One region of the Bradyrhizobium sp. I1.14.4 genome, then DNA from elsewhere that is predicted to be linked to it. Evidence: predicted binding sites of a transcription regulator. Region 1 holds the regulator's gene; the other holds the start of a gene.

What was found. The regulator HrcA, encoded in region 1, represses chaperone genes, less so after heat shock. The targets are predictions, from matches to a motif close to GTTAGCACTCNCNNNNNGNGAGTGCTAAC.
Region 2: ABIB78_RS13855 (co-chaperone GroES) is a predicted target of HrcA. The motif match lies at 1,785-1,813, and genes of this name have one in related genera.

What each region holds. Positions count from the first base shown of each region.
Region 1 covers NZ_JBNDLA010000021.1:57,379-72,083, forward strand. The annotation lists gene ABIB78_RS29925 (class I SAM-dependent methyltransferase) at 1-485, opposite strand, end outside; gene dnaJ (molecular chaperone DnaJ) at 581-1,711, opposite strand; gene dnaK (molecular chaperone DnaK) at 1,872-3,773, opposite strand; gene ABIB78_RS29940 (hypothetical protein) at 4,341-5,276, shown strand; gene pncA (bifunctional nicotinamidase/pyrazinamidase) at 5,362-6,072, shown strand; gene ABIB78_RS29950 (helix-turn-helix domain-containing protein) at 6,096-6,950, shown strand; gene ABIB78_RS29955 (VOC family protein) at 7,019-7,444, shown strand; gene grpE (nucleotide exchange factor GrpE) at 7,490-8,095, opposite strand; gene hrcA (heat-inducible transcriptional repressor HrcA) at 8,249-9,337, opposite strand; gene rph (ribonuclease PH) at 9,509-10,222, shown strand; gene rdgB (RdgB/HAM1 family non-canonical purine NTP pyrophosphatase) at 10,234-10,869, shown strand; gene hemW (radical SAM family heme chaperone HemW) at 10,856-12,028, shown strand; gene ABIB78_RS29985 (penicillin-binding protein activator) at 12,120-13,334, opposite strand; gene rsmI (16S rRNA (cytidine(1402)-2'-O)-methyltransferase) at 13,555-14,508, shown strand; gene ABIB78_RS29995 (YraN family protein) at 14,495-14,705, shown strand, end outside.
Region 2 covers NZ_JBNDLA010000005.1:336,398-351,102, reverse strand. The annotation lists gene ABIB78_RS13865 (protein phosphatase CheZ) at 1-754, shown strand, start outside; gene ABIB78_RS13860 (hypothetical protein) at 1,070-1,588, opposite strand; gene ABIB78_RS13855 (co-chaperone GroES) at 1,908-2,204, shown strand; gene groL (chaperonin GroEL) at 2,395-4,041, shown strand; gene ABIB78_RS13845 (hypothetical protein) at 4,759-5,013, opposite strand; gene ABIB78_RS13840 (antibiotic biosynthesis monooxygenase family protein) at 5,030-5,398, opposite strand; gene ABIB78_RS13835 (MarR family winged helix-turn-helix transcriptional regulator) at 5,495-5,971, shown strand; gene ABIB78_RS13830 (hypothetical protein) at 6,104-7,303, shown strand; gene ABIB78_RS13825 (hypothetical protein) at 7,312-7,509, opposite strand; gene ABIB78_RS13820 (ester cyclase) at 7,758-8,222, shown strand; gene ABIB78_RS13815 (PaaI family thioesterase) at 8,306-8,773, opposite strand; gene ABIB78_RS13810 (bifunctional transcriptional activator/DNA repair enzyme AdaA) at 8,786-9,364, opposite strand; gene ABIB78_RS13805 (hypothetical protein) at 9,674-10,282, shown strand; gene ABIB78_RS13800 (META domain-containing protein) at 10,299-10,703, opposite strand; gene ABIB78_RS13795 (L-lactate permease) at 10,861-12,531, opposite strand; gene ABIB78_RS13790 (ABC transporter ATP-binding protein/permease) at 12,840-14,585, shown strand.

The sequences.
Region 1 (14,705 bases):
AACTGAACAAAAGGCGCGCCGGGCGCGAGCGCCTGGAAGGCGTCGCGGATCAACCTCAAACGAGTCAGCATCGGCTTGGTGACCAGCGGCAGGCCGGAGACCACGGCCGAGGCCGGAGTCTTCAGGACATCCCACAGCGCGTCACGAAGCGCGTAGGCGTCGCCCTGGACCACCTTGGCCTGCGGATAGCGTTCGCGCAGCAGTGCACAGAAGCCGGGATTGTATTCGACCAGGACAAGACGCTTTTGATCGACGCCGTGCTCGATCAGCGCGTTGGTGATCGCCCCGGTGCCGGGTCCGAGTTCGACAACCGGCCCTTCGGCCTCGGGATCGACATATTGCGCCATGGTACGGGCAAGCAGCCGTCCGGACGGCATTACCGCGCCCATATGCAGCGGCTTCTCGATCCATGAACGGAGAAAACGAACCTCGTCGTCGAGACGGAGGGGTTTCTTCGACGCACGCACGGACGATTGCAGGGGCATGTCGCTTCCAGGCGGGACCGCACAACCGAGTGGTTGTCAGAAAACAGTCACAAAGACGTATATGTCAGAGCCGTTACGGTCAAGCATGACGACAATTACTGGGCGGCGCGGTTTCCGAAGAAGTCCTTGACCTTAGAGAAGAAACCCGCGGCCTCCGGCTGAGTAGCGCCGGACGAGAGTTTTTCGAACTCCATCAGCAATTCTTGCTGCTTCTTGGTCAGATTCTGCGGCGTTTCGACCATAACCTGGACATACATGTCGCCGGTCTGGCGCGAGCGGAGCACCGGCATGCCCTTTGATGCGATGCGGAATCGCCGGCCGGATTGGGTGCCGGACGGCACCTTCACCTTGGTCTTGCCCTTGTCGATGGTCGGCACCTCGAATTCGCCGCCGAGCGCTGCGGTCACCATCGAGATCGGCACGCGGCAGTGCAGGTCGGCGCCGTCGCGCTGGAAGAACTGGTGCGTGGTCAGCGACAGGAAGATGTAGAGGTCGCCGGGCGGCCCGCCGCGGACACCGGCCTCGCCTTCGCCGGCGAGACGAATACGGGTGCCGTCCTCCACTCCCGGGGGAATGTTGACCGACAGCGTGCGCTCGCGCGTTACCCGGCCGGAACCGGCGCAGGAGGTGCAGGCGTCCTCAATCATCTGGCCGCGGCCCTGGCAGCCGGGGCAGGTTCGCTCCAGCGTGAAGAAGCCTTGGGCCTGCCGGATACGGCCGGCGCCACCGCAATGCGAGCAGGTCTTTGGCTTGGTGCCGGCCTTGGCGCCGGTGCCCGAGCAGGATTCGCAGGTGACCGAGACCGGGATCTCGATCTGCGCGGTCTTGCCCTGGAAGGCCTCCTCGAGCGTGATCTCCATGTTGTAGCGCAGGTCGGCGCCGCGTTCGCGGCCGCCGCCGCGGCGCTGCCCGGCCATGCCGAACAGATCCTCGAAGATGTCGGAGAACGATGAGGCAAAGCCGGCGCCGAAGCCGGGGCCGCCACCACCCATGCCCTGCTCGAAGGCGGCATGGCCGAAGCGGTCATAGGCGGCGCGCTTGTCGCCGTCCTTCAGCACCTCATAGGCTTCGTTGATTTCCTTGAACCGGACTTCGCTGGTGGCGTCGCCCGGATTCTTGTCCGGATGCCATTTCATCGCGAGTTTGCGGAAAGCCGATTTCAGCTTGGTCTCGTCCGCGTTCCGATCGACCTCGAGGGTCTCGTAATAGCAGCGCTTGGTGGACATCCTTCAATTCCGTCCGAAGTTCGTCGCGATCGCCAAGGATTGCGTCAAGGATTGCGCCTGTCTGGAAGATGCAGCGATCGCCTTAAAGAAAAATGACCCCCACTCCTCCGAGACGCGTCGCGTGCTCTTTGGTGTGAGGGTCATGATCGCAAACCCGCGCTTAAGCAGATTTCTTGTTGTTCTTGTCGTCGTCAACCTCGGTGAACTCCGCGTCGACAACGTCATCCTTCGCAGCGTCCTTGGCCGCGTCGGCCTCGGCCTGCTGCTTGTACATGGCCTCGCCGAGCTTCATCGAAGCCTGCGCCAGCGTGTTGGTCTTGGCCTTGATCGCCTCGGCGTCGTCGCCCTTCAGCGCTTCCTTGAGGTCGCTGACGGCGTCTTCGATCGCACGGCGCTCGGTCTCGGCGATCTTCGAACCGTGTTCGGCCAGAGCCTTCTCGGTCGAATGAACCAGGCCATCGGCGTGGTTCTTGGCGTCGACGGCCTCGCGGCGCTTCTTGTCCTCGGCCGCGTTGACCTCGGCGTCCTTGACCATCTTGTCGATGTCGGCCTCGGACAGACCGCCGGAGGCCTGGATCCGGATCTGCTGTTCCTTGCCGGTCGCCTTGTCCTTGGCCGAGACGTTGACGATGCCGTTGGCGTCAATGTCGAAGGTCACCTCGATCTGCGGCATGCCGCGCGGAGCCGGCGGAATGCCCATCAGGTCGAACTGGCCGAGCATCTTGTTGTCGGCCGCCATTTCACGCTCGCCCTGGAAGACGCGGATGGTGACGGCGCCTTGATTGTCTTCGGCGGTCGAGAACACCTGGCTCTTCTTGGTCGGGATCGTGGTGTTGCGGTCGATGATGCGGGTGAACACGCCGCCCAGCGTCTCGATGCCCAGCGACAGCGGGGTCACGTCGAGCAGCAGCACGTCCTTGACGTCGCCCTGCAGCACGCCGGCCTGGATCGCAGCACCGATCGCGACGACTTCGTCGGGATTGACGCCCTTGTGCGGCTCCTTGCCGAAGAACTGCTTCACCACTTCCTGGATCTTCGGCATGCGGGTCATGCCGCCGACCAGCACCACTTCGCCGATTTCGCCGGCGGTCAGGCCGGCATCCTTCAGCGCCTTGCGGCACGGCTCGATGGTCTTCTCGACGAGATCGGCCACCAGCGCCTCGAACTTGGCGCGGGTCAGCTTCATCGTCAGATGCTTCGGACCGGTCTGGTCAGCCGTGATGAACGGCAGGTTGATTTCGGTCTGCGTGGTCGACGACAGCTCGATCTTGGCCTTTTCAGCGGCCTCCTTCAGGCGCTGCAAGGCGAGCTTGTCGTTGCGCAGGTTGATGCCCTGCTCCTTCTGGAACTCGTCGGCGAGATAGCCGACCAGGCGCATGTCGAAGTCTTCACCGCCGAGGAAGGTGTCGCCGTTGGTCGACTTCACCTCGAACACGCCGTCGCCGATCTCGAGGATCGAGACGTCGAAGGTGCCGCCGCCAAGGTCGTACACGGCGATCGTGCCGGACTTCGACTTGTCGAGGCCATAGGCGAGCGCGGCAGCCGTCGGCTCGTTGATGATGCGCAGCACTTCGAGACCGGCGATCTTGCCGGCGTCCTTGGTGGCCTGCCGCTGCGCGTCGTTGAAATAAGCAGGAACGGTGATGACGGCTTGGTCGACCTTCTGGCCGAGATGCGCCTCAGCGGTCTCCTTCATCTTCTGCAGAATGAAGGCCGAGACCTGCGAGGGCGAATAGGTCTTGCCGTCGGCTTCGACCCAGGCGTCGCCGTTCGATGCTTTGACGATCTTGTAGGGAACGAGCTTCTTGTCCTTCTCGACCATCGGGTCGTCATAGCGGCGGCCGATGAGGCGCTTCACCGCAAAGAACGTACGCTCGGGATTGGTCACCGCCTGGCGCTTCGCCGGCTGTCCGACGAGGCGCTCGCCATCGTCGGTGAAGGCAACGATCGACGGCGTCGTTCGCATACCCTCGGCATTCTCGATCACCTTGGCGTTCTTGCCATCCATTACGGCGACACACGAATTCGTGGTGCCGAGGTCGATCCCAATGACCTTACCCATGGTTTTCATATCCTCTTTGCTACGGCAGGTTGGTTGGGCCCTGACGGCGCTCCGTACCGAACCCCCAGACGTTCACATACTCGCGATATTGCGACGGTGAGCCTGATATAGGAGAGAGGGTCCTGCCCGCAAGGACTGGACGCAACGTTGAGGCCTGAAAAGACTGACGTTTGAAAGATTGTGTCAGCCGGGCTCCAGTGCCGGTTCAACCCCGAGCCAAGTTAACAAATCGGCAATGATGACGCCCGCCGTCGACCGCGAACGTCCGCCGCGCGACGTCAGCGCTGTTGAGTGAACGCTTACAAACGTCGTATGCGAGAGCGGCGCACGGGTCGAGGGCGCGCTGTTTGGCCGCTGGCGGCCGATCGCGGAAACGTCGGGAAACTGGAAAGTGCCTGCCAATCAGGGCGAAAAGCCGATGGAATCGGGCCTGCAGGCCCGGAGCGGAGATTTGGCGGCCTGTTGCAGGGTCATCAAAACCGCTAAAAGCGGTCCGACTGAAAGAGGCCATCCAGCCCTGCACCGGCCCCGTTGCGCGGCCACCCAGCAAAACCGGTAGAATCCCCCATGACGCCTTTTCGAGTTCTCGTTGCGGTTGCCTTGCTGATTGCTGCTACCTGTCGTGGCTTTGCCGCCGACGCGGTGTTTCCGCCTGGCGCACATGTCGGGATGAAACCGCTGGTGGGCCTCGTCCGTGCCAAGTCATTCATCGGCTTCGAGACGGAGGATCAGGGCGTGAAGGTCTTGATCGCCGATCTGCCAGCGGACGCCTATACCGAGGTCGCGAGCGCCTTCAAGGCCAACCCGGGCGGCACCGGAAATATCAAGCCGGAGAGCCTTGAGACGCCGGCTGGCCTTGCCTACTACACCGTGGAGAGCGCGCGCAACGGCGCCATCAATGTGCGGCGCTATTCCATGATCCTGCCGGGACCGACCTTCTCCGGCTATGTCGCGGTGCAGGTGCCGGAGAACGCCAGCAAGATCTACACCGACGACGCCGTACGGCAGATGTTCGCCTCCGCCGAAATCCGCAAGGAGGTGCCGGTCGACGAGCAGCTCGGCATGATGCCGTTCAAGGTCACCGAGCTCAGCGATTTCAAGAATGTTCGCATGCTGGCGCCGGGCGCCGCGTTGCTGATGGCCGACGGCGACGACAGGGCCCTTGAGACCAAGCCCTTCATGCTTCTCGGCATCATCGGCTCGGCCCCAGCCACGCCCGATGATCGCGGCCGCTTTGCCCAGCAGATCGCGACCACGATCCCCGGCGTGCGCGACGGGCGGATCACCATGTCCGAACCGATCCGGATCGACGGGCAGCCCGGCTTCGAGACGCGGATCGACGCCGTCAGCGGCAAGGACAACACCCCGGTGACCATCGTGCAGTGGCTGCGGTTCGGCGCGCAAACATCGATGCGCGTCATCGGTAGCTCGCCGCGCACTGATTGGGAGAAGGCCTTCCCGCGCTTCCGCGCGGTGCGCGACGGCATCCAGCCGCGCGGCTGATCGGGCTCTTGCGAAAATCGGACTTTCGCAGGTCCCCGAACGGAACTAGCTTCCTCGCGCGGTTATCAAAGCGAGGAGGGGCGCGATGTTGGATCGACGACGGATTGTTGCAGGCCTCGGTACGCTGGCGCTGGCGACTGCGGTTCCAAGGCGTCTCCGGGCGGCTGCGATCAAACCCGACGATGGCTCCGCACTGCTCGTGATCGACGTGCAGAACTGCTTCCTGCCCGGCGGCAGCCTTGCGGTGAAGGATGGCGAGCAAGTGGTGCCGGTGATCAACCGGATCGCCAAGAGCTTTGCCAATGTGGTGATGACACAGGACTGGCACACCCCCGGACACGTCTCCTTTGCCTCGACCCATTCCGGCAAGAAGCCGTTCGAGACCGTCGACCTCGCCTATGGGAAGCAGGTGCTGTGGCCGGACCACTGCGTGCAGGGCACCGACGGCGCCTCCCTGTCGAAGGAACTCGCGATCCCGCAGGCCGAGCTGATCATCCGCAAGGGTTTTCACAAGGACGTCGACAGCTACTCCGCGTTCACCGAGGCCGACGGCAAGACCACCACCGGGCTCGCCGCCTATCTGAAGGCACGCAAGGTGGAGCGGGTTTTCGTGGCCGGGCTCGCCACCGATTTCTGCGTGGCATGGACCGCGCTCGATGCGCGCAAGGCCGGCTTCGAAACCTATGTCGTGGAAGACGCCTGCCGCGGCATCGACACGCAAGGATCGCTCGCCAAGGCTTGGGCCGATATGGCCAAGGCCGGCGTCAAGCGCATCCAGTCGTCGGATATCGCCTGACCGCCGCCGCGCGCGAGATCCGCATGGCCGAGTCCACGTCACCGATTGCATTCGATCTCACGCAGCGCCTGCCATCGCCACGGATGGCGGGCCTGATCGTCCGGATCACGGGTTATCGCGAGACCGCGACCGGCCGGTTCGCGCAGCGCCAGACTGCGCCGCTCATCGTCCCACTGATCGTCAGTTTCGGCTCGCCGTTTCTGATCGCGCTTTCACGCGAACCCGGTGCGGCCGATAGTCAATCGAGCTTCGCCGCCGGCCTGCATGCGGGGCCGGTCTACATCGAATCCGACGGCCAGGCCGCCTGCGTGCAGGTGGATTTCACCCCGCTCGGCGCTTACAGCTTCTTCGGCGGCGCGGTGACCGATCTGGTCGGGCGCATGGTCGATATCGACGATGTGCTCGGCCATGATGGCCGCCGTCTGCGCGAGCAGCTCGGCGCGGTGGCATGCTGGCAGCGCCGCTTCGACCTGATCGAGGCCTTCGTGCTCAGCCGCGCTGGCCACACGCCGTCCCCCGAAGTCGCGTTCGCCTATCGAAGACTGGCACGCTCGGCCGGGGCCGCCCGCATCACGGCACTGGCTGACGAAATCGGCTGGAGCCGCAAGCATCTGGTCGACCGGTTTCGATCCGAGTTCGGCCTCGCGCCCAAATCGCTGGCACGCATGATGCGGTTTCATCGGGCGAGCCGGCTGGCGCAAAGCGGATCCAAACTTGGCTGGGCGGGAGTTGCGGCGGAAAGCGGCTATGCCGACCAGGCCCATCTCGCCCGCGAGTTCGTCGAATTCGCCGGAGAGCCGCCAACCGCCTGGGCGCGGCGCCAGGCGCTGACCGACCACCGGCTGGTTCACGCCGACGACGCACTGCCGGACTGGTAACAAACCTTCAAGCCGGAGCCGCATGGGCTCATGCAGAGTGGCGCCATCAGCCAAGGAGGTGAGCTACCATGACGCACGACATCGAACCGCCCCGCATCTATCCGACCCTGCGCTGCAAGGATGCTGAGTCGATGATCGCCTGGCTTACGACGGTGATCGGATTCACGGAGCACGTCGTCTACCGCGACGGCGGCGTGATCCACCACGCCGAGCTTGCCTATGGTTCCTCGATGCTGATGCTGGGCCAGAGCCGCGACGATGCCTATGGCGGGCTGGTTGGAGATCTCACCGGCCGACGCACAGATTCAATCTACATCGCCGTCGACGATCCCGACGCCCTGCATGCGAAGGCCAGGGCGGCGGGCGCAAAGATCGAATTGGAACTGCGCGAGACCGACTATGGCAGCCGTGATTTTGCCTGCCGCGACCCGGAAGGAAATCTCTGGAGCTTCGGCACCTATTGGCCGAAGGCTGATGAGAAGCCGCTGTCGTGAAGCCACGGCAGCAAGCTCACACCTTCGCAACCGGCGTCGGACCGATCAGACCGTGATGTCGGCGCTTGGGGCGGCCTTGGCGCCGCCCTTGGAGACGCCGACCAGCGCTGGACGCAGGATGCGCTCGCCGATCATGTAGCCGGCCTGCACCACCTGCACCACGGTGCCCGACGGCACCGAGGCGTCAGGCACCTCGAACATCGCCTGCTGGAAGTTCGGATCGAATTTCTCGCCGATCGGATCGAACTTCTTCACGCCATTCTTTTCCAGCGTGTTGAGCAGCGAGCGCTCGGTCAGCTCGACGCCTTCGATCAGCGCTTTCAGGCCGGGATCGGCTGCTTCCTTGGTCTCGGCCGGCACGGCGTCGAGCGCGCGCTGCAGATTGTCGGCGATGTCGAGCACGTCACGGGCGAAGCCGGTGATGCCGTAGGTTTTGGCGTCGGCGACCTCACGGCGGGTGCGCTGACGGAGATTTTCCATCTCGGCCAGCGTGCGCAATGTCCGGTCGCGCGCCTCGGCGAGTTCCTTGGTTAGCGCCTCCGCTGATCCCGCCTCGGGATCGTCAGGCATGATGTAGGGCTTCGAGACCACGGGCTCACCCGTCGGCGCCGAATTTTCGGTGTTGTCGTTGGCCCGGTTCGGATCGGTCATGGCTTGCCTTCTCGAAAACTCGCGTCGGTTCAAATCTTGGGGATTGCTTGCCGGGATATCGTGCTTTAAGCGGCGAAAATCAAGCGCAACATACCGGTTTCGGGAACAGGGATCTCCGACCTGGGTGCAAAATGAAAGCGAAATCCGGTCCGGTCAGCCGCCCAGCATCTTGCTGACGATCCGCGCGGCATAATCGACGGTCGGGATCACCCGCGCATAGTTCAGCCGTGTCGGTCCGATCACCCCGAGGACGCCGACGATCCGGCCCTGGGCGTCGCCATATGGCGCGATGATGGTCGAGGAACCCGACAGCGAGAACAGCTTGTTCTCCGAGCCGATGAAAATCCGCACACCCTCGCCGCGCTCGGCGCGGCCGAGCAGATCGATCACGCCGCGCTTGGTCTCGAGATCGTCGAACAGCGACTTGATCCGCTCGAGATCGTCGAGCGCATGCAGATCTTCGAGCAGATTGGCGTGACCGCGCACGATCAGCTGCCGGTCCTCACTCTCGCCGCCGGACCAGCTTGCAATGCCGGCCGCAACGACCTTTTGCGTGAGCTGGTCGAGCTCGGCGCGGTTTTGCGTCAATGCCGTCTCAAGCTCGAGCCGCGCTTCGGCCAGCGTCCGGCCACGGATCCGCGCATTGAGGAAATTGGTCGCTTCCGTCAGCGCCGAGGATGGAACGCCCGGCGGCAGCGCCAGCACCCGGTTTTCGACCTGGCCGTCTTCGCCGACCAGCACCACCAGCGCCTTCTCCGGCTCCAGCCGCACGAATTCGATGTGCTTCAGCCGCGCATTCGACTTTTGCGTCAGCACTACTGCTGCGGCACGGGTCAGCCCCGACAGCCGCGTCAACGCCTCGCCGAGTGCCGCCTCGACAGATTGCGCACGGCCGACGGCGGCAAGCTGGGTCTGGATCGATTGACGCTCGGCCTCGGTGAGGTCGCCGACCTGCATCAGAGCGTCGACGAAGAAGCGCAGGCCGAGTTCGGTCGGCAACCGGCCGGCGGAGGTATGCGGCGCATAGATCAGGCCGAGCTGCTCGAGATCCGACATCACGTTGCGGACCGAGGCCGGCGACAGCGGCAATGCGATCAGGCGCGAGATGTTGCGCGAGCCGACCGGCTCGCCGGTCGCAAGATAGCTTTCGACGATTTGACGAAAAATGTCGCGCGAACGCTCATTGAGCTGGGCGAGCCCGGCATGCGGCGCAATCAGGCCTATCGGATCGTGGTGAGTCACACTCCAGTCCTTCACAATTGCTGCCTAATCTGTCGCTCCGGGAGGCCGGTGACAAGCATGCATTCGGCCCCCTGGCACCGGACCATACCGGGGGCCGAAAACTCTTGCCGCTGCCCCTTCCCCCTCCTACAAGCACGCCCAGCCATATCTCTCGGATTTTTGGAGGATTTCATGCGGCCAAGCCGCCGTGCGCCCGATGAACTGCGTCCCGTGTCGCTCGAACGCGGCGTCGTCAAATATGCCGAGGGTTCCTGCATGGTGAGATTCGGCGACACCCACGTGCTGGTGACCGCCACGCTGGAAGAGCGGTTGCCGCCGTGGCTGAAGGGCCAGGGCCGTGGCTGGGTCACAGCCGAATACGGCATGCTGCCGCGCGCCACCCTGGAACGCACCCGCCGCGAGGCCTCCGCCGGCAAGCAGGGCGGCCGGACCGTCGAGATCCAGCGGCTGATCGGCCGCTCGCTGCGCGCGGCCGTCGATCTCGAGGCCCTCGGCGAGCGCCAGATCACGGTTGATTGCGACGTCATCCAGGCCGACGGCGGCACCCGCACCGCCTCGATCACCGGTGCCTGGGTGGCACTGGCCGACTGCATCAACTGGATGAAGACCCGCAACATGCTGAAGACCAACGTGTTGCGCGATAATGTGGCGGCGATTTCCTGCGGCATCTACCAGGGCACGCCGGTGCTCGATCTCGATTACGCCGAGGACTCCGAAGCCGAGACCGATGCCAATTTCGTCATGACCGGCGACGGCCGGATCATCGAGGTGCAGGGCACCGCGGAGAAGACGCCGTTCTCGGAAGGCGAATTCCTGGCGCTGATGGCACTGGCGCGCAAAGGTGTCGCGCGTCTGGTCGACTTGCAAAAGATCGCGGTGGCGTAGTCAGATTGGTTATGCATCGCCGAATCACCGGAAGGCTCGTCATCGCCACCCATAATCCCGGCAAGCTCGCCGAGATGCGGGAACTGCTCGCGCCGCACGGCGTCGAGGCGGTGTCGGCCGGCGAGCTCGATCTGGCGGAGCCCGAGGAGACCGGCGACAGCTTTCGGGCCAATGCAGCGATCAAGGCGATCGCGGCGGCGAAAGCGGCGGGACTACCGGCCTTCGCCGACGATTCCGGCCTCGTGGTCGACGCGCTCGACGGCGCGCCCGGGATCTACTCGGCACGCTGGGCCGGCGAGGGCAATGACTTCATGGCGGCGATGACGCGGATCGAGCGGCTGCTGCAGGAGCGCGGCGCCACCGCGCCGGAGCAGCGCAAGGCGCATTTCGTCTCTGCGCTGTGCGTGGCCTGGCCGGACGATCACCTTGAGGAAGTCGAGGCCCGCGCCGATGGAACCCTGGTTTGGCCGCCGCGCGGCACCGCCGGCTTCGGCTACGATCCGGCGTTCCTGCCCGACGGCTATACGCGGACCTTCGGCGAGATGACCAGCATCGAGAAGCACGGCCTGCCGCCGCTCGGGCTCGGCCTGTCGCATCGCGCCCGCGCCTTCGTGAAGCTCGCGGAGATCTGCCTTGAGCCACGCTGAACGAGAAGCCGCTGAACGAGAAGCCTTCGGCGTCTACGTGCACTGGCCGTTCTGCCTGTCAAAATGCCCGTATTGCGATTTCAACAGCCACGTGCGGCATGCGCCCGTCGACGAGGAGCGCTTCGTGCGCGCATTCGCTCGCGAGATCGAGACGACCGCTGCGCGGGTGCCGGGACGCGAGGTGTCCTCGATCTTCCTTGGCGGCGGCACGCCCTCACTGATGCAGCCGCAGACCGTCGGCGCCGTGCTCGATGCGATCGGCAAGCATTGGTCGGTGGCGCGCGACGTCGAGGTTACGCTCGAGGCCAATCCGACCAGCGTCGAGGCGACGCGCTTTCGCGGCTATCGCGTGGCCGGCGTCAATCGCGTGTCGCTCGGCGTGCAGGCGCTGGATGATGCTTCGCTGAAGGCATTGGGCCGCCTGCACACCGCGCGCGAGGCGCTCGACGCGGTCGCGATTGCGCGCTCAGCATTCGACCGTTACTCGTTCGATCTGATTTACGCCCGCCCCGACCAGACGCCGCAGATGTGGGCGAATGAATTGAAGCAGGCGATCTCGGAAGCGGCCGAGCATCTGTCGCTCTATCAGCTCACGATCGAGGAAGGCACGCCGTTCTTCGGGCTGCATGCTGCCGGCAAATTGCAGACGCCGGACGAAGCGACCGCCCGCGCACTCTACGACGTGACGCAGGAGGTCTGTGCCCGCGAGGGATTGCCGGCCTACGAGATCTCCAACCACGCCCGGTCAGGCGCGGAGTGTAAGCACAACCTCGTCTACTGGCGCGGTGAGGAATATGCCGGCATCGGCCCCGGCGCGCATGGCCGACTCGACATCGACGGCGTCAGGCACGCGACTGCAACCGAGCGGCGCCCCGAGGCATGGCTGTTGAACGTCGAGGAGCGCGGTCATGGCGTCGTCACCGATGACAGCCTCAACAGCGAAGAACGCGCCGACGAATTTCTCCTGATGGGGCTGCGGCTCGCCGAGGGGATCGATCCAAAGCGCTATGCGGCACTCTCCGGCCGCAAGCTCGATCCGCACCGGATCGCCATGCTGCGCGAGGAAGGCGCCATCGCCGTCGATGCCGACGGTCGGCTGCGGGTGACGAAGTCGGGCTTCCCGGTGCTCGACGCGGTCGTCGCGGACCTCGCCGCCTAGGTGCGCGCTGCCAAAATATCGAAAACAACCCCATGCAAAGTAGCTGGCGGGTTCCGGCGCTCGACAAGGCAGCTTGACCGCCTGACGAAAACTAAGCGCCAAAACTTTTCGGCGAGCCTGCGACCGGCGTGCCGCCGCCGGACGCCACTTTCATGACCGCGAGACCACGCTCATTGGTGCCGTCGGAGCGAAAGCGGAACAGGCCGTCGATCCCGGCAAAGCCGGATGGATTGGTCAGCGTCTCCGGCGCAAAGCGCTGCGCGCCCTGGGTGCGCGCAAGCGCCGCCATCAACGCCACGGCGTCATAGGCTAGCGTTGCGGTGCGCACCGGCTCGCCACCGTATTTGGCGCGATAGCGGCCGGCGAAGCTGCGGAAGCCGGACGGATCGGGCGCGGCGTAGAGGCCGCCCTGCAGGACGGGGCTCGCGAACACCCGCGGATTGTCCCACAACCCGGTGCCAAGCAGCTGGATGCTGCGCAGATTGGCGCCGGCCGCGGTCAGCGCATCGGCGGTCGCGACGACCGAATCGCCGTCATCGGCGATCAGCAGCGCATCGGCCTGGCCGAGCGCCTGCGCCACGGTCCGCGCCGGCGTCGCGCGACCGGCGCCGTATTTCTCGAATGCGACGACGCGGCCGTTCTTGCGGCCCACCGCCTGCTTGAATGCGGCCTCCACCACATTGCCATAGGCATTGTCGGGCACCATCGCGGCGAACGAGCGCTTTCCGATCCCCGCGGAATAGTCGACGATGCGATTGATGTCGGATTCCGGCAGGAAGCTCAGGAGATAGACGCCGCGTCCGGCCACGCTCGAATCGGTGGAGAATGCGATCACCGAGGTTCCGCGCGGCCGCGTCAGTTGCGCGGTAGCCGGCACCGAGCCGGCGAATAGCGGTCCCAGAATGATCTCGGCACCCTCCGACAGCGCCTGCTGGGTGCCCTGCGCCGCGCCCTGCGGACTGCCGCCATCGTCCTTGATCAAGAGCTGAATGTTCGGGTTCTGAAACTCCGCCAGCGCCATTTCGGCAGCGTTCCGCATCGACTGGGCGGCGAGTCCGGCATTGCCAGAGGCCGACAGCGGCAGGATCAGCCCGATCTTGACCTGCCCGGTACCGACCGCCTGCGGCTGTTGCGGCGGGCCGGCCGGACCGGCTTCCTGGTTGCCGCCGAACGGGCTGGAAAATTGACTCAAGCTCTGCTGGACGCCGGAGCAGGCCGTCAGCAGCGGCGCGCCCACGAGGAGGCCGAGCGCGGTCCGCCGGGTCGTGCCCGACGGCGGGGACTTGCGGTGATGCGGGCCTTCCATCGTCTCTCTTCTCTTGGCCGACCGTGATCAGCCAGGACGCCATCCAGCTCTGATGAGGCGGGTGGATTCAGGCATATTGTCGGCGAATAGTTAACTAAAACAAAAGGATTATGGCCCCGCGGCGCCCTTGCCGCGGCCTCCATTTCCCCTGTCGGGCAGCGTTCCGTCACCGCCCTTTGCGGATGTGGCGCGAGCGCTGCCATCCCTCTAGATTGGCATTATGCGCGCAAAAGCCAGTTCCCTCCACAGTTCGGATGCCACAACAGGTGCTGCGGCCAGAACCTTTTCGATTGGCAGCCAGCAGCTGGCCGCGCCAAAGGCTGCACCCGGGCTCCATTTGGTCGCGACCCCGATCGGAAATCTCGCCGACATCACCCTGCGCGCGCTGGAGACGCTGGCGGGCGTCGACGTCATCGCCTGCGAGGACACCCGGATAACCCGCCGCCTGACCGAGCGTTACGCGATCACCGCGGAGCTCGCGCTCTACCACGAGCACAACGCGGCCCAGGCCCGTCCCAAGATCCTCGAACGGCTGGCGCAGGGCGCCGCGATCGCACTGGTTTCCGACGCCGGCACGCCGCTGATCTCCGATCCCGGCTTCAAGCTGGTTCGCGACGTCTGCGCCGCCGGACATGCCGTCACCGCGGTTCCCGGGCCGTCATCGGTGCTGACGGCGCTGTCGGTTGCGGCGCTGCCGACCGACCGGTTCTTCTTCGAGGGATTTTTGCCGGCGAAGGAGCACGCGCGCCGCACGCGACTCAATGAGCTCGCCCGGATCGATTCAACGCTCGTGATATTCGAATCGGGCAATCGCGTGCAGGACACGCTGCGCGATCTCGCCGCGATCATGGCTGGGCGCGATGCCGCGATCTGCCGCGAGCTGACCAAGCTGCACGAGGAGGTCAAGCGCGCACCGGTCGCCGAGCTTGCGGCAGGCGCGGACGCGCTGGAGACTCGCGGCGAGTTCGTGCTCATCATCGGCCCCCCGGCTGATGATGCCGGGGTGATGGACCAGGATGCGCTCGACGATCTCTTGCGCGCGCAGCTCGCCCGCGGCAGCGTCAAGGATGCGGTTGCCCACGCGGTCGAACTGTCGGGCCGGTCACGCCGCGAGGTCTACGCCCGCGCCCTCGAGCTCGCAAAAACCATCGGAGACGACGATGGCGAAGACTGACAGCGCCTCGCCCGAACGCGTCGCGGCGTTCCGCACCGGCATCTCGGCCGAAAGCCGCGCCGCAGCCCTTCTGATCGCCAAGGGCTATCGTATCCTGGCAAGACGCTTCCGCACCCCCTATGGCGAGATCGACCTGGTGGCCCGCCGGCGTAATCTGATCACCTTCGTCGAGGTCAAGGCCCGTGCCAGCCTCGACG
Region 2 (14,705 bases), on a different contig from region 1:
TCGTGTCGAGCAGGCGATGGACGAGATTGTGATGCTGGAGCCGGAAGTTGCCGGCGCCGCCGATCTCGGTCCGATGCATCGCGAGATCATGGCCGAGCTTCGCTCGATCCGCGCCCAGATGGCCGCGGCGCCTGCGCAGCGTACCGGCGACAGCGTCGATGCCGCCGTCGCCCGCGAGGTCGCTGAAACGCACGCACTGCTCGAGACCTACCGCGCCCAGGTCGAACAGTGCGAGAAGCTCAAGGTCGAGCTCGACCTGATCCACGACGCGATCAGCCGCACCAAGCGCGAGATCGCCGTGCTGCACGGCAAGAGCTTCAACGGCGAGGAGATGGCCAAGGTCAATGGCGAGCTCGGCGCCGTGGTCGGCGGCACCGAGCAGGCCACCCAGCAGATCCTCGAAGCGGTCGAGGCGATCGACCAGGCCGCGACCGCGCTGGCGAGCAACGTCACGCCCGACCAGCAGAAGCGGCTCAGCGAGGATATTCAGGAGCGCGTGGTCTCGATCTTCGAGGCCTGCAATTTCCAAGACCTCACCGGCCAGCGCATCAGCAAGGTGATGCACACGATGAAGTTCATCGAGCAGCACATCAACGAGATGATGAACATCTGGGGCGGCGTCGACGCCATCAAGACCCATGCCCCGGCGATCGTCGACAGCCGCGAGGGCGATGCCCGCCTGCTCAACGGCCCGAAGCTCGACGGCGACGCCGGCCACGCCTCGCAGGACGACATCGACGCGATGTTCAACTGAGGTCTGTGTCGGATCAAAACGAAAAAGCGCCGGCCCTTGGGGCCGGCGTTTTTGTTTGCCCTGTCGGCGGTCCCTCTTCCCTTCTCCCCTTGTGGGAGAAGGTGGCATAGGCGGCCTCGCAGCCGCCGTCTCCGATGCTTCGCATCGGTTATGGCGCCGGATGAGGGGTCTCTCTGCGAACTCGGAATGAGAGGGTCACTCGCGGAGAGACACCCCTCACCCGGATCGCATCGGTCGATGCGATCCGACCTCTCCCACAAGGGGAGAGGTGCACTGCCGATGTGGCACTATCTGATGCTGAAGTGCTCCGCCCCGTCACGCCCGTGGCGCGCAGCGGACATAGACCATGTTGCCGTAACGTACGGCGGCGTCCTTGTCGACGAAGCGGGTGATCAAGACCCGACCGTCGAACGAGATGATCTCGCGGTCCTGCTCGCCGGGCGTAGGTCCTGGCGGGCCGATATAGTTCTTGCCTCCAGGGGAACCCTTCAGCCGCAGTTCCTGCGGGGTGGCCTGGTCAGCCAGATGCATGATGACGCCGCCGTTCTGGCCGGCGCCGATCACGTAAGGCTGCTTGCATTGGCCGCGCGCGGCGGCCTCGGTGCGGGCGCGGTCGGCGGGATTCTGGAACGAGGCGAGACCCCAACGGCCGACGATCTCGTCGGGGCGGATGCTCGCAGGCATCTCCGGGGCTACCCCCGGTTCGGCGGGCGCCGGCCCGGGGTTCGACGACAACGACGGCAGGCTCATGCTGCCGCACGCCCCCAACAGTGTCGTCAGCGCCGAGACAGCCGCGAACCGTGCGACCAATCGCGCGTTGAGTGACGTGATCATATGCATCCCCCGACTATGTCCCCGGCCGCACCCGTCCTGCAGCCAAGCGTAAAACTAAAGGCGGAGCAATGACGTCTGACAAAATTACGTCATCGCTACGATTTGGTTTCTGGTCCACCATCCTATATTGGCCTCACCAAGGCCTTAACCCGTTTGCTTGACAGAAACTGCGCCAAGCCATATTTCCCCGCCCACAATTAGCACTCTCGCACCACGATTGCTAACTGCGCCGGGCGTCCTGCCTGGCGCCGACCGGGCCGGCATCCAACGCCGGCCTCGATGAACCGGACCTGAAACCGAGCCTCCAAGAGGGAACGTCATGGCTAAATCCACCTTCCGCCCACTGCATGACCGCGTCGTGGTCAAGCGTATCGATGCCGAGGAGAAGTCCAAGGGCGGCATCATCATTCCCGACTCGGCCAAGGAGAAGCCGTCCCAGGGCGAGATCGTCGCCATCGGCCCGGGTGGCCGCGACGAGGCCGGCAAGCTGATCCCGATCGACCTCAAGGTCGGCGACCGCGTGCTGTTCGGCAAGTGGTCGGGCACCGAGGTCAAGCTCGACAACCAGGAGCTCCTGATCATGAAAGAGTCCGACATCATGGGCGTGCTGGCTTAATTGCCATTCAACTGCGCGGCGGCCGTACCCCGTTCGTCGTCATGCCCGGGCAGAAGCGCGAAGCGCGTCTTCGCGCTAGATGACCCGGGCATCCATCGCTCTTCGAAAGATGGATCGCCGGGTCAAGCCCGGCGATGACGAACGCGGAAGCGGCAAGCGCATTTCTCAAAGCTGACAGGAGTTCAAGACAATGGCTGCCAAGGACGTAAAATTCGCCGGAGACGCCCGCGACCGCATGCTGCGCGGTGTCGACGTGCTCGCCAATGCCGTGAAGGTGACGCTCGGCCCGAAGGGCCGCAACGTCGTGATCGAGAAGAGCTTCGGCGCCCCCCGCATCACCAAGGACGGCGTCACCGTCGCCAAGGAGATCGAGCTCGACGACAAGTTCGAGAACATGGGCGCGCAGATGCTGCGCGAGGTCGCTTCCAAGACCAACGACACCGCCGGTGACGGCACCACCACCGCGACCGTGCTGGCGCAGGCCATCGTCCGCGAGGGCGCCAAGTCGGTCGCCGCCGGCATGAACCCGATGGACCTCAAGCGCGGCATCGACACCGCGGTCGCCGCCGTGGTCAAGGACATCGAGAAGCGCGCCAAGCCGGTCGCCTCCTCCTCCGAAGTCGCCCAGATCGGCACCATCTCGGCCAATGGCGACGCCGCGATCGGCAAGATGATCGCGCAGGCGATGCAGAAGGTCGGCAATGAGGGTGTCATCACCGTCGAGGAGAACAAGTCGCTCGAGACCGAGGTCGACATCGTCGAGGGCATGAAGTTCGACCGGGGCTATCTGTCGCCCTACTTCATCACCAACGCCGAGAAGATGACCGCCGAGCTCGAGGATGCCTACATCCTGCTGCACGAGAAGAAGCTGACCGGCCTGCAGGCGATGCTGCCGGTGCTGGAAGCCGTGGTGCAGTCCGGCCGGCCGCTGCTGATCCTCGCCGAGGACGTCGAGGGCGAGGCGCTGGCGACGCTGGTCGTCAACCGCCTGCGCGGCGGGCTCAAGGTCGCCGCCGTCAAGGCGCCGGGCTTCGGCGATCGCCGCAAGGCGATGCTGGAGGACATCGCGATCCTGACCGGCGGTCAGCTGATCTCCGACGACCTCGGCATGAAGCTCGAGAACGTCACGGTCAACATGCTCGGCCGCGCCGGCAAGATCGTGATCGACAAGGAGAACACCACGATCGTCAAGGGCGCCGGCAAGAAGAAGGACATCGACGCCCGCGTTGGCCAGATCAAGGCGCAGATCGAGGAAACCACCTCGGACTACGACCGTGAGAAGCTGCAGGAGCGCCTTGCCAAGCTCGCCGGCGGCGTTGCCGTGATCAAGGTCGGCGGCGCGACCGAGGTCGAGGTCAAGGAGAAGAAGGACCGTGTCGAGGACGCGCTGAACGCGACCCGCGCCGCGGTGCAGGAAGGAATCGTGCCGGGCGGCGGCGTCGCGCTGCTGCGCGCCAAGAAGGCGGTCGGCCGTCTCACCAACCCCAATGCCGACGTCCAGGCCGGCATCAACATCGTGCTCAAGGCGCTCGAAGCTCCGGTCCGCCAGATCTCGGAGAACGCCGGTGTCGAGGGCTCGATCGTGGTCGGCAGGATCCTCGAGAACAAGTCGGAGACCTTCGGCTTCGACGCCCAGACCGAGGACTATGTCGACATGGTCGACAAGGGCATCATCGACCCCGCCAAGGTGGTGCGCACCGCGCTGCAGGACGCCTCCTCCGTGGCCGGCCTGCTGGTGACCACCGAGGCGATGGTCGCCGAACTGCCGAAGGACGCGGCGCCGGCGATGCCGGGCGGCGGCGGCATGGGTGGAATGGGCGGCATGGGCGGCTTCTAAGCCCCGTCGGCACATCCGCATCGAGATCGAAGGCCGCCTCCGGGCGGCCTTCTTTTTTGTGGGCCGCGGGATTCCTCAACAGACATTCGGGTCGGCCTTTGGTTCAGGAACATGCGCGGCGGCCTTCTGTCCGTATCCATCCGAGGCTGGCATCCAAGTCTGGCGATCCAAGTCTGGCGACCCAAGTCTGAGCCGCCCGAACTTCGCGCAGGAACCTTGCCCTGCCTGGGATGTTGGAAAGCAATGCAATAACTCAGGAGGAAACTCTTATGAGAACTCTGTTATTGGCTGGTGTGCTGGCGGTTGCTGGTTTCGCTATCGCCACGCCGATCTCCATTGCGCCCGCGTCAGCTCAAGTTGCCGTTGATACTCCGCTCGGCGGCGTGAGAGTGGGCCCGGAGCCCCGTTACTACCGGGACTATGATCGACCCGCTTATCGCGCCTACGGATATGATCGCGGATATCGCGGATGCCGCACCGTCACGATCGAGCGTGACGACGGTTCGGTCCGCAGGGTCCGTCGTTGCGACTAGTAGTACCGGACTGGAAGATCGATCCTGGGGCTCGCAACAGCGTCGAGCCGGCTCTCGCAACCAAGGAATTGGAAGCCATTCACTGAGGCCGCTTCAGTTGGCGGCCTTTTTCATTTCACGAATGTCGCCTGTTGGCGCTTTTCAGACCTCATCCAGTGGTCTGCGGATGTCTGCTCACCAGGGTCTATCGGACGAGCTCGATGTCGTTCCCATCGACATCTTGCTTGATGTCGGTTTGCGAGAGCAAAACGAAGCAATCCATTTTTTCCGCTTGCGGCGCGATGGATTGCTTCGCTTCGCTCGCAATGACATGGATAGAGCAGTGCACAATATCTCCGTCATCCTGAGGAATGATGAGATCAGGTTGAGCTGGAAACGGCAACGGAGGTCCACCTCTCCCCGCTGGAGAGAGCTGAACCGAATCCGTGGCCGAACCCATTTCGATCCATCGTCACTCAAGCAACGCAAATACCGGGCACCGCCACCTTCTGGAACAGATGCGGGGACGCCACCGCCGAGGCCGGATAGGCCGAAAGCTTGGCCCTGAACTCGGGGTTCATGAAGGCGGCACGGAAGGCGGCGGTCGATTCCCACATGGCGTAATTCAGGTAGGCCGGGCTGTCGCCGACTGCGCGGTGCAACTGCGTCGAGATGAAGCCGGGCTGCCTCTTCATGATGGCGGCGTCGTCCTGCCAAGCCTTCAGGAAGGTCTCCTCGTCGGCCTTGTCGAGTGTGAAGACGTTGACGAGCACGACGTTGGTGGCATCGACCGCGAGCTGGCGGTCGATCGGGAATGCGGGGTCCAGGGGACGCATCTGCGGCATGGTTGGCTCCATTAATATGGTGCTATGATGTCATTCCGTTACGATGGATACATAGAATATTGACATCATGATGTCAATATCAACTTATGGTGACAAATGCCGCAGACCAAGCGAACGCCGGCGGGCGAAGCCCTGAGCAACCTGATTCTCGATCTGTTCCGGCTCAACAGCCTGCTGTTCACCGCCGGCGACCGGATGGTGGCGGGACTCGGCCTGACCAGCGCCCGCTGGCAGATCCTCGGCGCGATCGTCACCGCCGAACGCCCGCAACCGGTTGCGTGGCTGGCGCGCGATCTCGGCGCTGCCAGACAGAACGTGCAGCGGATCGTCAACGACCTGCAACGGGACGGGCTCGTTACCTTCGAGACCAACCCGCACCACCGCCGCGCCCAGCTCGTTGTGCTGACCGACAAGGGACAGCACGCCTTTGACGCGGCCATGCGTCTGCAGCTGCCCTGGGTGAACGGCCTCGCCGACGGATTGTCGATCAAGGACCTCGAATCCACCAGCCGCGTCGTGAGTACGCTGCGCGGCAGGCTGGAGAATGGCGAGGAACCCGACGAACGTGCATGACCCTGGATCACGCCGGAGCCGTTCCGATCGAATCGTACCGCCGCCGCCGTTAGGTGGCCTTCTTTTTTGGCCAATGACATAGAGGTTTGCTAGTTACGACGGAACCGATTCTGCCCTTCGAGGACTTATCGTATGCGCGCGCTCCCGCTCCTGCTGCTCGGTCTTGCCGTCGCCTCGACGCCTGCTCTCGCCCAGATGAAGCTGCAATCGAAGGCGGCACCAGGTGGCGGCCCCGAGACACGCTATTTCACCGCGATCGATGGCCTGATGGACGGCAATGCCGACGTCGTGCTGAAGGAAACCCGCCAGGGCAAGACCGTGACCGCGGCGGTGCTCGACGTCTGCTATCCCGCCGACAAGACCTCCGACCGCAAGGACCGCTTCGTCGCCAATCTCGCCGTGAACGGCCAGACGCTCTCCGGCACTGCCCAGAGCGTCGCCGACAAGCAGCCGATCACCGTCAAGCTGAACCGCAAGCAGACCGGCGACAGCTTTGAGTTCCGCGGCCAGATCACGATCGGCCAGACCGTGACCGAGGTCGCCTCGACGGACAATTCCGATCTCAGCGAGAAGGAATTCCAGGACAACCAGGCCACCGAGGACGGCATCACGCCGCAGCCGAAGGACTTCACCGACGTCTCGCCGGAATCGATCGGCGTGCGGGTCAAGCTCGATGCGGCGGCGGATTTCCTCAAGAGCCTGAAGGGCGAGCCGGTCGAGATCGGCACCAGCAGTCTCGCGGTGACCTGCGATGCGATGCGCTCCGGCGAGCAAACCATCAACCTCACCGTCGATCCCGAGCGCGCCAGCACACTGCTCGCCAAGGCGAAATCAGCGCCCGGCGTGACAGCGGCCGGCTGGACCAGCGGCGTAGTCGAGATGGATCGCACGATCCGCTTTGCCGCCGCCGATTGGCGCGACGGCGACAAAATCAACAAGGACAAGCTCGCATCCGCGGTCGCGGGCGTGCTGGCGAAGACGCTTGTCGCAAAGCCCGCCTCCGCGACATGGAACGCCAACACCGGCAAGCTCAAGCTGGTGCTGAAGCGGCCGAGCGCCGTCTACCCTGCGCTCGGGCTCACCCAGAACTACGAGGTCACCGCCCTCGTCTCGCCCGACAAGCCCGGGAGCTCGGACAGGCTGATGCTGTGGGTCTCGAGCCCCACCGTGTCGACGTCGGACGACGGCGCCGGCGCCAAGCTCAATCTGTCCGACGATTCCAGCAGCGACGAGGAAGGCAGCGAGGCCAAGGACGACAACGGCGCGATCGACGCGTTGCTCAAGGAGCTCAAAGGCCAGCGCTGGGACGCCGACAAGTCGGTGTGGCGCTGAGGCGCGCTTCAGGCCGCGCTGCGCCTTAGCGGCACAACGTTGTCGCACACAGCCTGTGGAACGGCGTCCGGACCGGACTGAAGCATCCCGTCGCTTGTGACGACCAGTTCGGCGCTGTGCTCCGTCGTTGCACGATCAAGCAGCGCCCGTAGCTCGGAGCGAAGCCCGTCGCTACGCAGCGCGGCGATCGCATCGAAGTCACGCATGATGTTCTCCTGCGTCATCGCGAAGACGCTTTCGCGTTCGTGTTCAGCGAACCACCCGCTTCCCGATCGCACGACGACGTTCGAGAACGTGCGCTAAGCGCCATATCGACAAAGCGGAATTTCTCCTGAAGGCAGACAGCACGCCCGATCCGGAATCGGGTGGCACGACGCGCGTCTTTGAATGCCTACTGCGCACATCGAGACAGCGCCGGTCGCGATACCGGCAACGCGCAAATGGAGACGATCCGATGTCAGAGGAAAACAAGAACGTGGTAGGGCGGTGGTTCAAGGAGTTTTGGGGCAACCCCTGGAATCCGCGCATCATCGATGAGCTCGCCACGCCAGACATTGTCGTGCACTACCCGATGCACGAACCGAAGAAAGGCCGCGCCGCGGTCATGACGTTCATGACCGAGTTTCGCGAAGCGTTTCCGGATCTCAATTTCTGGGGCGTCGGCGATCTCGTCGCGGAAGGCGACCTCGTCGTTGGCCGCTGGGAAGGCGGCGGCACCCACACCGGGCCTGCATTCAGCGACTTCCGTCTCGGCTCGCTTCCGGCCGCCTCGGGCCGCAAGATGACGTTCGCCGGCACGACCGTGCTGCGCGTACGCGACGGACGGATCGCCGAAGAGCTCGGACAGGAGGACGCGCTGACCGCTATGCTGCAGCTCGGCCTCATCCGCTTGCCTGAGCCAAGTCGCTACGCCGGGTGACCGGGCGGCGAATTGCTTCCCGGCTGCGCCGGCATTGCATCCCTCGATGCAGTGCCGGCGCAGCCTCTTCACGACGCTCCGCGTCAAGCCGGGAAGATCAGGCACGTCGTCGTGCCATGGGCGAGCAGCCGGCCTTTTTCGTCTGTGACCCGGCCCTCGGCGATGCCGATGCGGCGGCCGCAATTGATCACCTGGCCCTCGGCCCTGATCGGGCCGGTGTCCGGCGTGATCGGACGCACCAGCGAGATCTTGAACTCGAGCGTGGTCTGGCTGGTGCCGGCATCGAGCATCGACTGCACCGCAAGCCCCATGCAACTGTCGAGCAGCGTCGCGGTAAGACCGCCATGCACGGTGCCTGCCGGATTGAGATGCGCGTCGGTCGGCACCAGCGTGACGACGACGCGGCCGTGCTCGGCTTCAGTGACGTCATAACCGAGCGTCCGCGCGATCGTGTTGAGCGGCAGGTCACCACTGGCGAGCCCCTGGACGAATTCGAAGCCGCTCATCCTAAGTTTCTGTTTGGCACTGACGGTGCCGTAGCGCTCGGCCATTACTGATCTCCATCATTGCGTCGTGACATCTGGCGGCCGCTTCCGTCGCAGCGAGACAGGAGATCGGCCGTAGAGTTTTGCGAATGCGGCATTCATGCGCCTTGCGCTGGAGAAGCCCGCGCGCTGCGCCACCACAGAGAGGGGAAGCTCGCTCTCGTCGATCAGGCGCTTGGCGCGCTGCACGCGCAGCGAAAGCGCGACCTGCAGCGGCGAGGCATCGAGATGCTCGGCAAACAGTCGCGACAGATGCCGCGCGCCGATGCCGAGCCGATCGGCCAGCGCGGCGACATTGCCGCGGTCGAGTGCGCCCTGTTCGACCAGCGCCAGCGCGCGCTCGACGGTGGTCCTGGTGCCCTTCCATGCCGGGCAGAACGGCGCCGCCTCAGGACGGCAGCGCAGGCAGGGCCGGAAGCCGGCGCGCTCGGCCGACGCCGCGCTGCCATAGAACCGCACGTTGCGCGCCAGCGGCGTGCGCACCCGGCAGACCGGTCGGCAATATACGCCCGTCGTCCTGACCGCGACGAACACGATGCCGTCCCAGGCCGGATCGCGGCGCTGAAAGGCTGCATACTGTGCGGCGAAGTCGAGCATGCAATCGCTATAACCGCGCCCGCGCGCCGCGACGACCCGCTTTGCGGAGACGACGTCCGGAAACGACCGCTGCATGCGGGGCACCAGCCCTGGCCGTTCTGCTCGTGATGCCCGCGTTACCCGTCAATCTACGGGGCCTGCGACCAAAAGACTTCGTGCTGCCGCAGTTCGGTCACCGAAAATTAAGGCTCGATTTAGTTTCGAGGATCATCCTTTGCGTCGCCGAACACGGGTCACGCCATGCAAGACCGCGAGCCGATCAATCCTGGGAGCATCTGGCCAACAGATGTGACGGAGGGTCATTCGCCGGTGCAGACGGCGGACCTCTGGGATGTCTCAGGCGAGAACCACGACGCCGCCCAACTGTTGCGGGAGCCGTTTGCCGATCGCATCGGCACCGCGCTGCTGGCAGCCACCGCGCTCGCCGCAAGCTTCGTGCTGGGATGGACCGGCGGCGCCAGTTGGCACGACATCGCAACTCCCGCGCCGGTCCCGGTGGCTCAGAAGGAAGCGCCTGCCCCGCACATTGCCGAGGCGCCGCCGAGCCGAAGGAGTGAAAACCCGCGCCGGACCGCGTCCAACGCAGACCCCGTCGTCACCGGCAGCATTCCCAGGACCACCGCTGCAAGTCCGCGCCCGCTCGCGCTGGGCGCCGCACCCACCACCCTGAACGCGCAAGCCGCGGCGCTCGGGCCGAAGCAGCCCTTGGCGACGGCACCCGAGACGCGGCCGAGCACGATCCCCGGATGGTCGGTGGTCGAAGTCCGCGACGGCACCGCCGTGCTCGAGGGGCCGGAGGGCGTCAAGATGGCCGGACGCGGCGACGTCGTCCCCGGACTCGGCCGGGTCGATTCCATCGTGCGCTGGGGCAATCGCTGGATCGTCGCCACCGCAAGCGGATTGATCGCGACGCCCTGAGCGGCGAAACGGCGTGTCAGTTGCTGTTGATCACGAAACGCAGCGGCTTGCTTCCCATGAACGTGACCTGATCACCCTGCCGCCGCCAGCTCGTCATATCACCGAGCGCCGCGAGCAGATCCCTGTCGGCCTGGGCCCGCTCCGGCGTGCAGTTGCGATTCTCCATTGCGCCGGGAACGAAGACGATGGTGTCGCCGGCGACCGAGAACTGGCCCTTGCCGCCGTCGCACCAGAGCTCGAGGATCACCTCGCCATTGTCGCCGACCTCGATCGAGGGAATCCGCCTGGAGCCGGGCATGCGCGCGGCATCGAGCGTCATTACGAAGCCGAACGGGAATTCCTCCTGGGCCTGCGCCGGAACCGCAGCAAACAGCGCCAGCGCGGCAACGCCGCCGTTCAGAATCCGCTTCATCGAGATCATGCCATTCCCAGGAATTGCGACGCCGCCCTTGTATGGGACGAGGCCGCGATTGGCCAGAATGGCGGCGCGAGAAAAAGCGCTTGAAAAGCCAGATCCCCGCGGGCTCTCACCCGCAGGGATCTTCGCTTGATATCCTCTTGGGCGACGCCTCGCCTCGTTATTTCAAGACCATCGCCGTGAATGGGTACACATAGGCCTGCAGGGTCACGAACAGACCGACCAGACACGCCAAGACGATCGAGTGCAGGAACACGTAGCGCAGGATCGAGCCCTCGTGGCCGTACCAGTTGGTCGCGGTCGAGGCGACCACGATCGATTGCGCGTCGATCATCTTGCCCATCACGCCGCCCGAGGAGTTCGCTGCCGCCATCAGGACCGGCGACAGGCCGAGCTGCTCGGAGGTGATCTTCTGCAGATTGCCGAACAGCACGTTCGATGCGGTATCCGATCCGGTCAGCGCCACGCCCAGCCAGCCGAGCAAGGTGCCGAAGAAGGGATACAGCACGCCGGTCGCGGCAAAGGCGAGACCGAGCGTGGCGTCGACGCCGGAGAGCCGGGTCAGCGTGCCGATCGCCAGCATCGCCGAGATCGTGATCAGCGAGATCGCGCAGAGGCGGATGGTGCGGCCATACTCGGCGATCAGCTTGAGCGGCGAGAAGCCCATCAAGAGACCCGAGATGATCGCGGCGATCAGCATGCCGGTGCCGGTGAACGACAGGTAGGTGAAGCCGAACACGGCACCTTCCGGCGTCGGCTTGGCGGCCACCGGCGGCACCTTGAAGATCAGCTTGTCGAGCTCGGGGACCGGATAGTTCCAGGTGAAGTTGGCGTTCGCCCAGGTCTTGAAGGCGCCGTTGCCCCAGATCAGCATCAGGATGCAGACGATGATCCACGGCAGCAGCGCGCTCCACAATTCGCCCTGGGTCAGCGGCGTCTTGTCGAGCGGCGGAGCGGCGGCCATCGTCGCTGCCGATTCATCGCGGCCGCGCAGCGCCGGCGACAGCCAGAGCTGCCTCGGCTGCCAGACCTTCAGGAACAGGATCAGCGCCCCCATCGAGATCAGCGAGGCGCCGATGTCGACGATCCAGGGGTTGATGTAGTTCGAGATCACATATTGCGGGACCGCAAACGACACGCCGGTGACCAGGATCGCCGGCCACACCTCCTTCATGCCGCGCCAGCCCGCGAACGCCCACACCACCCAGAACGGCACGATCAGCGAGAACAGCGGCAGCTGCCGGCCGACCATGGCGCCGAGGATGTAGGGATCGAGCCCGGTGACCGAGGCCAGGCCCTGGATCGGCGTGCCCAGCGCGCCGAAGGCAACCGGGGCGGTGTTGGCGATCAGCGACAGGCCGGAGGCCGCGAGCGGCGAGAAGCCGAGCCCGATCAGCACCGCGCCGGTGATGGCGACCGGCGTGCCGAAGCCCGAGGCGCCCTCGAAGAAGGCGCCGAACGAGAACGCGATCAGCAGCAGCTGCAAGCGCCGATCCTCGGTGACGCCACCGACCGCGCGCTTCAGCAGCTCGAACTTCCCGCATCGCACCGTGACCTGGTAGAGGAAGATGACGTTGAGCACGATCCAGCCGATTGGGAAGAACCCGGTCACGATGCCGAGGATCGTTGCGCGGAACGACATGCTGGCGGGCATGGTGAAGATGAAGATCGTGATCAGGTTGGTCACGATCACGGCGATGATGGCCGCGATATGCGCCTTCACCTTGCCGCTGGCGATCAGGACCAGCAGCGTGACCACGGGAATGGCGGCCGCGATGGTCGACAGCCCGGCATTGCCCAGCGGGTTGTAGATTTGATTCCAGGTGTTCATCTCGGGTCCTCCCATGTTCTTATGCAGCGCGCCGGCCCCGGTGCGGGCAGGCGCGGCTGGTGCGATTGCGGGAGTCCGTCTGAATAGTTGAAGCCCCGGCCCGCGAATGAACGATCGGTAAGGATCGCTCACATCCTCGCGAAAAATCGAAGGTCCCCCGCCCCTCGCCGTTGTCGTCATGCTAGGGTTGACTTGATCGCCGGGACAAGCGAACGCTTGCATGCCAGACCTACGACTTTAGTCGAGGACCACTCCGATTGTCCCGATTCTTCAGGCCTTTGCAGCCCATTCCCCGGAGACGATAATCTGTGAACAACATTCGCTCGACGCTCGCGATCGTATGGCGCATCGCCTCGCCCTATTTCAACTCCGAGGACAAATGGGCAGGCCGCGGCTTGCTCGCAGCGGTGATCGCGATCGAACTGGCGATCGTCGGCATCAACGTCCTGCTCACGCAGTGGAACAACCGCTTCTACAACGCGCTGCAGGAACGCAATTGGGACTCCTTCGTCAGCGAGATCATCTATTTCTGCGTCCTCGTCGCCGTTTTCATCCTGCTGGCGGTCTACCAGCTCTACCTCAATCAATGGCTGCAGATCCGCTGGCGGCAATGGATGACGACGCACTATCTCGGTGACTGGCTGCGTCAGGCCAATCACTACCGGATGCAGCTGCAGGGGGATGCTGCCGACAACCCCGATCAGCGCATGACCGACGACGTCAAGCTGTTCGTCGATCGCACGCTCAATCTCGGCCTCGGCCTCTTGAACTCAGTCGTCACGCTGGCGTCCTTTCTGACGCTGCTGTGGGGCCTGTCCAATGAGGCGCCGCTGCATTTGTTCGGCACGGAATATTCATTTCCCGGGTACCTGGTCTGGGGCGCATTGCTCTATTCGGTGCTCGGCACCGTGCTGACCCATCTGATCGGCTGGCCGCTGGTCGGGATCGATTTCAAGCAGCAGCAATATGAAGCCGATTTCCGCTTCAACCTGGTGCGCGTGCGGGAAAATTCCGAGCAGATCGCCTTGCTGCAGGGCGAACAGGCCGAGCGCGAGCGCCTGCGCGTTCGCTTCGGACGCGTCGTCGAGAACTGGATCGCCCTCATGAACCGGACCAAGAAGATCACGGCGTTCACGGCGAGCTACAATCAGGCCTCGGTGATCTTTCCCTATGTGCTGGTGGCGCCGGCCTACTTTGCGCAAAAGATCCAGCTTGGCGGCATGATGCAGACCGCGTCGGCATTCTCGAACGTTCAGGGCGCGTTTTCGTACTTCGTCACCATCTATCGTCAGCTGGCCGAATGGCAGGCCGTGGTGAACCGTCTCGATGGATTCGAGACCGGGATCGCGACGGCGTCAAACCTGGCCAAGCGCGACGACCGAATTCATGTCACCGCAACGCCGGGCGGCGACGACGTCGGCCTGCAGAACCTGGTGCTGCGGCTGCCCGACGGCACGCCACTGGTGAACGCGGACCGGTTCGACTTCCGCAAGGGCGAGCGCACGCTCATGACCGGTCCGTCCGGCGCCGGCAAGTCGACGCTGTTCCGCGCGATCGCCGGCATCTGGCCGTTCGGCAACGGCGCGGTCGACATCCCCAGGGACGCGACCTTGATGACACTGCCGCAGCGCCCCTATCTGCCGATCGGGTCGCTGCATGACGCGGTCGCCTATCCGGGCGAGGCCAGGCAATTCGAGGCGGGACGGGTCCGCGACGTCCTCACCGCGGTCGGACTGCCGCAGCTCGCGGCGCGGCTCGAGCAACAGGCACACTGGAACCGGATGTTGTCGCTCGGCGAGCAGCAGCGGCTCGGCATCGCGCGGGCGCTGCTGCATCGGCCGCAATTCCTGTTCCTGGACGAGGCGACGGCGTCGCTCGACGAGCCGTCGGAAGCCGCGCTGTACAAATTGATCGCCGAGAAGCTGCCCGACACCACGGTGGTTTCGATCGGACATCGCTCGACGCTCGAGGCCTTCCATCAGCGCAACGTTGCGCTGGTCCGCGACGGCGACCGCTTCACCCTGCGCGACACGGTCGAGGCCGCCGCGTCATAGCGGCATTACCGGGTCAGCCGCGGCCACGGCCTGCGGCTGCCCCAGCGGTGCCAGCCCATAGGCCAAGGCGGCCAGCACCAGCACGCCGGCGAGCATCGCCCGCAAAACAAAGGGGGCGGC